Regions from separate parts of the Faecalibacterium sp. AF27-11BH genome, predicted to be linked through region 1. Evidence: predicted binding sites of a transcription regulator. Region 1 holds the regulator's gene; the other holds the start of a gene.

Region 1 (3,409 bases):
CGCCGCCCAGATCGTAGACCATGATCTTCTGGTCTTCTTCCTTATCGATGCCATATGCCAGAGAAGCGGCAGTAGGCTCGTTGATGATACGCTTGACGTTCAGGCCTGCAATGGTGCCTGCGTCCTTGGTAGCCTGACGCTGGCTGTCGTTGAAGTATGCAGGAACGGTAATGACAGCCTCGGTAACAGGCTCGCCCAGATAAGCCTCGGCATCAGCCTTCAGCTTCTGCAGGATCATAGCGCTGACCTGCTGGGGAGTGTACTCCTTGCCGTTCAGGGTCACCTTGTGGTCGGTGCCCATGAAGCGCTTGATGGAAGCAACGGTGTTCTCAGGGTTGGTGATGGCCTGACGCTTTGCGACCTGACCCACCAGACGATCGCCGGTCTTGGTAAAGCCGACCACAGACGGGGTGGTGCGTGCACCCTCAGAGTTTGCGATAACAACGGGCTCGCCGCCCTCCATGACAGCCACGCAGCTGTTGGTAGTACCAAGGTCGATACCAATGATCTTACTCATAATGAAAACTCCTCTCGAAAGAACAAATCTTATTGTTTATGTGATGCTCAAATGTTTGTAAGCGGATGTTATATTCAAAACCCTTTCGGGTTTCTGCTTTGTTATTCGGCCACTACAACGGTCGCATGGCGGACGATCTTATCGCCCAGCTTGTAGCCCTTCTGGTAGACCGTGATGACGGTGCCGCTCTCCTGTCCGTCCGGGGCGGGGATCTGCTGCACTGCATTCATGAAGTTGGGATCAAAGGGCTTGCCCAGCGCCTCGATCTCCTCCACATGGAGGGCATCCAGCGCCTTGGCGGCCTTGTCCAGCGTCATGGTCACGCCCTTTTTGTAGTTCTCGTCGGTGGTGGGGGCGTTGGCTGCCATCTCCAGCGTATCCAGAATGGGAATGATCTGGTTCACCGCAAAGGAAATGCCATCGTTGAACTTCTGGTCGGCTTCGCGGGTGGAGCGCTTGCGGTAGTTCTCGTACTCCGCTGCCATGCGCAGCAGCTGGTCTTTGGCCTGTGCAGCGTTGGCTTCGGCCGCGTCCAGCTTTGCCTTTACGGCTTCCAGCTCGCGGGCCTTCTTGTTGAACCAGCCGCCATCCTTCTTCTTGTCATCCTTCGGGTCGGCAGCTTCGGCAGCAGGTTCCTGTTCGGGTGCTGCCTGCTGGGCCTTTTCCTCGGGAGCCGTTTCGGGCTGCTCCGCTTCCTGAGCCGGAGCCGTCTTTTTTGCTTCTTCGCTCATTCCAGATCCTCCTTATAGATCGCAGTCCGCCGGGGTACGGCAGCCTGTGGGGTGTCTTTTCGTTTGCCGCTCATGCCCTCGCCCAGCTGGTCTGCAAAGTAATGCAGCAGCGGCATCAGCTTCTGGAAGGGCATCCGGGTGGGGCCGATCAATGCAATGGAGCCCCACAGGCCTCCGCCCACCAGATACCGGTCGCTCACGATGCACAGACCCGGGATCTGCGGTTCCAGATCCTCGCCCAGCAGCACGCTCTCACTGCGTTCTGCCGGAGGTGCGATCAGGCCAGCGGCCTGCTCCTCGTCGTTCAGCAGTGTGAGGATGTCGCCCACCTTGCCGTCCAGCTGGGGCCAGTCCAGCAGATACTGCTCGCCGCCCAGAAATACGTGGGGCTTGACGGAATCCTGCAGGATGGCAGCCGCTGCACTGATAACGGGCACCAGCTCCGGGTCGATCTGGCTGCACAGCTCTGCCAGCAGCCGGGTGGAAAGATCCACCGGCGCTACAAAGGTAAGGTTGCGGTTCAGCAGTGCGGCAAGTGCTGCCGCATTCTCGCGGGAAAGACCGGTGCGCACCCGTGCCACACGGGTACGAACGTAACCGGCCGTGGTAACGGCCAGCACAGCCGCTGCGCTGCGGCCCACCTGAACCACTTCATAGTGGGCGATGCACAGGTCTTCGGCGCACGGGGTGCTGATGGCGGCGGTGCAGCCGCTGATGGCGGCCAGCGCCTTGGCGGCACCTGCGGCCAGCTTTTCCGGCTCATGGTCGAGGCTTGCGAACACCGCATCCACCCGGGCGCGGCTCACACGATCCAGCGGCTGATCGTCGGTCAGCAGATTATCAAGGTAGTAACGGTAGCCCTTGGCACTGGGCACACGGCCCGCGCTGGTGTGGGGCTGCTCCAGCAGGCCCAGCTTTGTCAGCGCCGCCATCTCATTGCGAAGCGTTGCGCTGGAAACTGCCATGTCAAAGTAGTTTGCCAGCACGCTGCTGCCAACGGGCTCGCCTTCGAGACCATACAGCGCCACGATCGCCTGCAAGACTCGCTGCTTGCGTGCATCCATCGTCATAGCGCCTGCCTCCTTTTTGCGTTCGCTTTGTTTGTTTAGCACTCCTTGTTCCTGAGTGCTAAGACCATTATAGCCAATTTTCCGGTGCTGTCAAGCCCCTTGGAAAAATGTTTTAAAAGATTCATAATTCTGTCATAAACGAAGAAAGCGCCCTCCTTATTATAAGGAAAGCGCTCCGGCATGTTCTTTACTCTTCCATCTGCCTTGCCAGAAATGCCGCTGCCACATTCACGGCCTTGAGCTGGGCGGCATCCGGCGTGGCCGTGCGGTCTTCGGTCAGCAGGGCCACCACGCCGGTCACATCGCCCGCCGCAATGATGGGTGCGGCACACAGCACTGCTCGGGGCGAGCCTTCGCAGGGCAGGATGCACTTTTCGGCAATGCCCTCGCTCTGGTACAGCCTGCGGCCATCCATCAGCTTTTCCAGCGGCTGGCTGATGCTGCGGTCGGCCAGCTCCCGCCGGCCGCTGCCGCTCACCGTAAGGATGCGGTCGCGGTCGGCCACCAGTGCGGTCAGCGCAAAGCTTTTGCTGAGCACCTCGGTATACTGGGCCGCTACTGCGTTCATCTCGCCAATGGGCGAATACTTTTTAAAGATCACCTCGCCGTCGCCCGTGGTGAAGATCTCCAGCGGGTCGCCGCGGCGGATGCGCTGGGTGCGGCGGATCTCCTTGGGGATCACCACCCGGCCCAGCTCGTCGATGCGGCGCACGATTCCTGTTGCTTTCATGTTTTTGCTCCTCCGTTTCCTTAAAAATGCCTGCAGCACTAGTATCTGTCAGACCGGGCCATTTATACCTGCTGCCCCCGCGCAAAAAGACCTGCACGGAAAGCTGCCTCTTCGTTGCGTTTCCGGCAGGGTTCTGCTACAATGATACAAAAAGCCATTTTCATAAGCACAGCACCCCGCTTATGAAGACAGATCCTAAAATTCTACTGAGAAAGGCAGGTGTCCGGATGCCGAACATCCTCATTCTGGGCGGCGGTGCCGCCGGTCTTGCAGCCGCGCTGGCGGCGGCACAAAGTGCCCCAGCTGCACAGGTCATTGTGCTGGAGCGCAACCCGAAGCCGGGCAAAAAGCTGCTTGCCAC
Region 2 (3,409 bases), on a different contig from region 1:
CAGACGGTCAAGCATAGCCACGCCCGCGTGCTGGAGATCGCAAATCAGGCAGGCGATACCCTGTGCCGATGGCTGGGTGCGGTGATTCAGAGAATGGAGTAAAAAAGATATACCATGAAAATCCTTTCGTTTGGTTCCCTCAACTACGATTATACCTATGAGGTCGAGCACTTTCTCGCGCCCAAAGAGACCCTTGCAGCCAAGTCCATGCAGCGGGGCTTTGGAGGAAAAGGCGCAAACCAGTCTATTGCCTTTGCACGAGCTGGATTGTCAGTATACCATGCGGGTCGTGTCGGCGCAGATGGACAACCATTTGTGGATTACCTGAAACAAAATGGTATTCATACAGATTATCTGATAAAGGACGATGCTGCTGCCACCGGCCACGCCATCATTGAGGTATGCCGCGGCGAAAACTGTATCCTGATCTACGGCGGTGCCAATCAGGAGATCACCACAGAGCAGATCGACCACACGCTGAAAGCCTTTTCGCCAGGCGACTGGCTGGTGCTGCAAAATGAGATCTCCAATCTGCCGTACCTGATGCAGGCCGCACAGAAAAAGGGGCTTTCCATTTTCTTCAATGCCGCACCCTACGATGTCGGCATCTTGACCTACCCGATGGAACTGGTGGATGTGCTCTGTGTCAACGAGGTGGAAGCCTGCGCCCTTGCCGGAACCGAGACCTTTGAAGCGGACGCTGTTTTGACCCTGCTGCACGAAAAATACCCGCAGACCCGTCTGCTTCTGACAGCCGGGAGTGCGGGCAGCTACTATCTGGATGCAGAGCGGCGGCTGTTTGTCCCCTGCGAAAAGGTGCAGGCCGTGGATACTACAGCTGCCGGGGACACTTACAGCGGCTATTTTCTGGCGGGCCTTTGCAGCGGCAGTTCAGTAGAGGACGCCATGCGGCTTGCTACCAAAGCAGCCGGAATTGCCGTGCAGCGCAAAGGTGCAGCGGCATCCATCCCGGAAATCAAAGAGTTGAAATGAATGATACAGAAGGCCATGTGGATATTCTGGTCTGCATGGCGGGCACCGGCGGCACGGGTTTTGGCACAGCAAGTTATCTGCGCAGCCGCAACCCGAATCTGCAAGTGGTTCTGGTGCAGCCCCATCCGGACTCCCGCCTGACCCCGGAGCACCCGGATGCGCAGATCATAGATGGCGTTTTGCCGGCGTATGATGTGCCGGAAAGCGCACTTTCCGACTATCTGCGGCCAGACTGGAGCGATGCGTGCATCAATGTCCGCACCGAGGAAGCCTACGAAACGGCCCATGAGGTGCTGCGGGCGGAAGGACTGTTTCTGGGCACATCAGCAGCAGCGGCTTTGCACGCAGCGGTGCAGGTGGGCCGCAGACCGGAGAATCAAGGAAAGAACATCGTGGTCATCGTCCCGGACAACGGCATGAAATATCTGTCTACGCCGATGTACCGGCAGAAATGATGAAAACACGATGATACGACTGAATTTTGAAAAGATTGCATAGGATTTTATAAAAGTATTATTCTTTCATGAATTTTAGCACTCTTCTATTGACACTGCTAATGAACGGTGCTATAACAGTGGCGTGCTCAGGAGGAAGGGCAAAAGGAGAGCCGCTAGGCTCCCCGGAAAGCCCTTCTGAATGGACGCTTCAGATTTTTTGCCCCGACCCGAACGCCGGGATTGGAGGAATGATTTATGCTTATGCCGACTGTTTTCCATGAAAACCTGTTCGATGATTTCTTCGATCCGTTCTGGAATGACGCTGCACTGGAACGTGCTATGAACCGTGAGGCTCGTGGCGCCTTTGGTAAGCGTGGTGCAAACATGATGAAGACCGATGTCAAACAGACGGACAATGGCTACGAAGTAGCTGTTGACCTGCCGGGCTGCAAGAAGGAAGATGTTCAGATGGATCTGAACGACGGCTACCTGACCATTCAGGCAGTGCGCAGCCACAGCAACGACGAAAAGGATAAGAAGGGCCGCTACCTGCGGCGCGAATCCTTCTCTGGCACCTGCGCGCGCAGTTTCTACGTGGGCGATGTGAAGAAGGAAGACATCCACGCAAAGTTCGAGGACGGCGTCCTGCACGTCGAGCTGCCTGCTCCTCAGCAGACGAAGGCTTTGCCTGAGAACCCGAATCTGATTGCAATCGAGTAAAACGCCGGTCGTGTGCGCCAAAGCACAACGCACATAAGATGCCCCCGGAGAGCTGTAACAAGCCCTCCGGGGGCATTTTTGTTTCGCTATCTTTTCCGCAAGGGAAAATCATGGTATACTGAGAACAGCAACTCGGAATTTATGGAGGTACTTCACTATGGAATACAAACGCTTTGGCGGTAAGCTCCTTGTCCGCATCGACAAAGATGAGGAGATCGGTGAAACAAATTTGATTTTAGGGGGACAAAGATGAGTGATGTAAAAGGAAAGACCGGCGCAGTCTTGAGGGAGACGGCAGTCCTGACCGGGGCGGTGGCGATCATTGCGGCGGGCGTTTTCTTTTTTCTGGTGCCGAGCCATACATCCGTCAGCAGCATTTCCGGCCTTGGCATCGTGCTGTCCAATTTTGTGCCGCTGCCCTTGTCGGTCATTACGATGATCCTGAACGTCGTGCTTCTCATCATCGGGTTCTTTACCTGCGGCAGAGAATTTGGCGCAAAGACCGTATACACCAGTGTGCTGCTGCCGGTGTTTCTGGGGCTGTTTGAAAAGCTGTTCCCGGAGTTCGGCTCGATGACCGGCAGTCAGGAGCTGGACGTGCTGTGCTATATTCTGGTGGTCAGCATCGGGCTGAGTATTTTGTTCAACCGCAATGCATCCTCCGGCGGGCTGGATATCGTGGCAAAGATCATGAACAAGTACCTGCACATGGAATTGGGAAAAGCCATGTCTCTGTCAGGAATGTGTGTGGCGCTTTCCGCGGCCCTGGTCTACGATAAAAAGACCGTGGTGCTGAGTATCCTCGGTACTTACTTCAACGGCATCGTGCTGGACCATTTCATCTTTGATAACAGCATCAAACGCCGCGTCTGCATCATCACCGAAAAAGAGGAGGCGCTGCGTCAGTTCATCCTCCATGACCTGCACAGCGGTGCGACCATGTACGAGGCCATCGGTGCATACAATCTGGAAAAACACAACGAGATCATTACCATCGTGGACAAGAGCGAATATCAGAAGCTGATGAACTTTATCAACCGGGAAGACCCCAAGGCTTTTGTTACCATTTACAATGTGTCCAGCATGCAGTATCAGCCCAAGATCTGATCGGCGGAGAGCTGCCGCAAAGGGCGGGCCTTTTGCGGCTTGCTCTTTGCCATAGCTGCGTGGTATACTCAAGTCCGGAAATATCAAAGCGCGTGGAGGTAAAAAGCATGCTGACCTATACCTATGTTTCCGAGGGCAAATTTGAACTGATG

The links. The regulator HrcA, encoded in region 1, represses chaperone genes, less so after heat shock. The targets are predictions, from matches to a motif close to TGTTAGCACTCNNNNNNNNNGAGTGCTAACA.
Region 2: DWY76_RS07690 (Hsp20/alpha crystallin family protein) is a predicted target of HrcA. The motif match lies at 1,522-1,552, and genes of this name have one in related genera.

Annotation. Positions count from the first base shown of each region.
Region 1 covers NZ_QVGS01000004.1:58,485-61,893, forward strand. Annotated here, with positions in the region: gene dnaK (molecular chaperone DnaK) at 1-517, opposite strand, end outside; gene DWY76_RS05855 (nucleotide exchange factor GrpE) at 619-1,248, opposite strand; gene hrcA (heat-inducible transcriptional repressor HrcA) at 1,245-2,318, opposite strand; gene DWY76_RS05865 (stage V sporulation T C-terminal domain-containing protein) at 2,506-3,048, opposite strand; gene DWY76_RS05870 (aminoacetone oxidase family FAD-binding enzyme) at 3,276-3,409, shown strand, end outside.
Region 2 covers NZ_QVGS01000006.1:73,069-76,477, reverse strand. Annotated here, with positions in the region: gene DWY76_RS07705 (purine-nucleoside phosphorylase) at 1-102, shown strand, start outside; gene DWY76_RS07700 (ribokinase) at 115-993, shown strand; gene DWY76_RS07695 (pyridoxal-phosphate dependent enzyme) at 990-1,448, shown strand; gene DWY76_RS07690 (Hsp20/alpha crystallin family protein) at 1,686-2,150, shown strand; gene DWY76_RS07685 (YitT family protein) at 2,400-3,257, shown strand; gene DWY76_RS07680 (alcohol dehydrogenase) at 3,365-3,409, shown strand, end outside.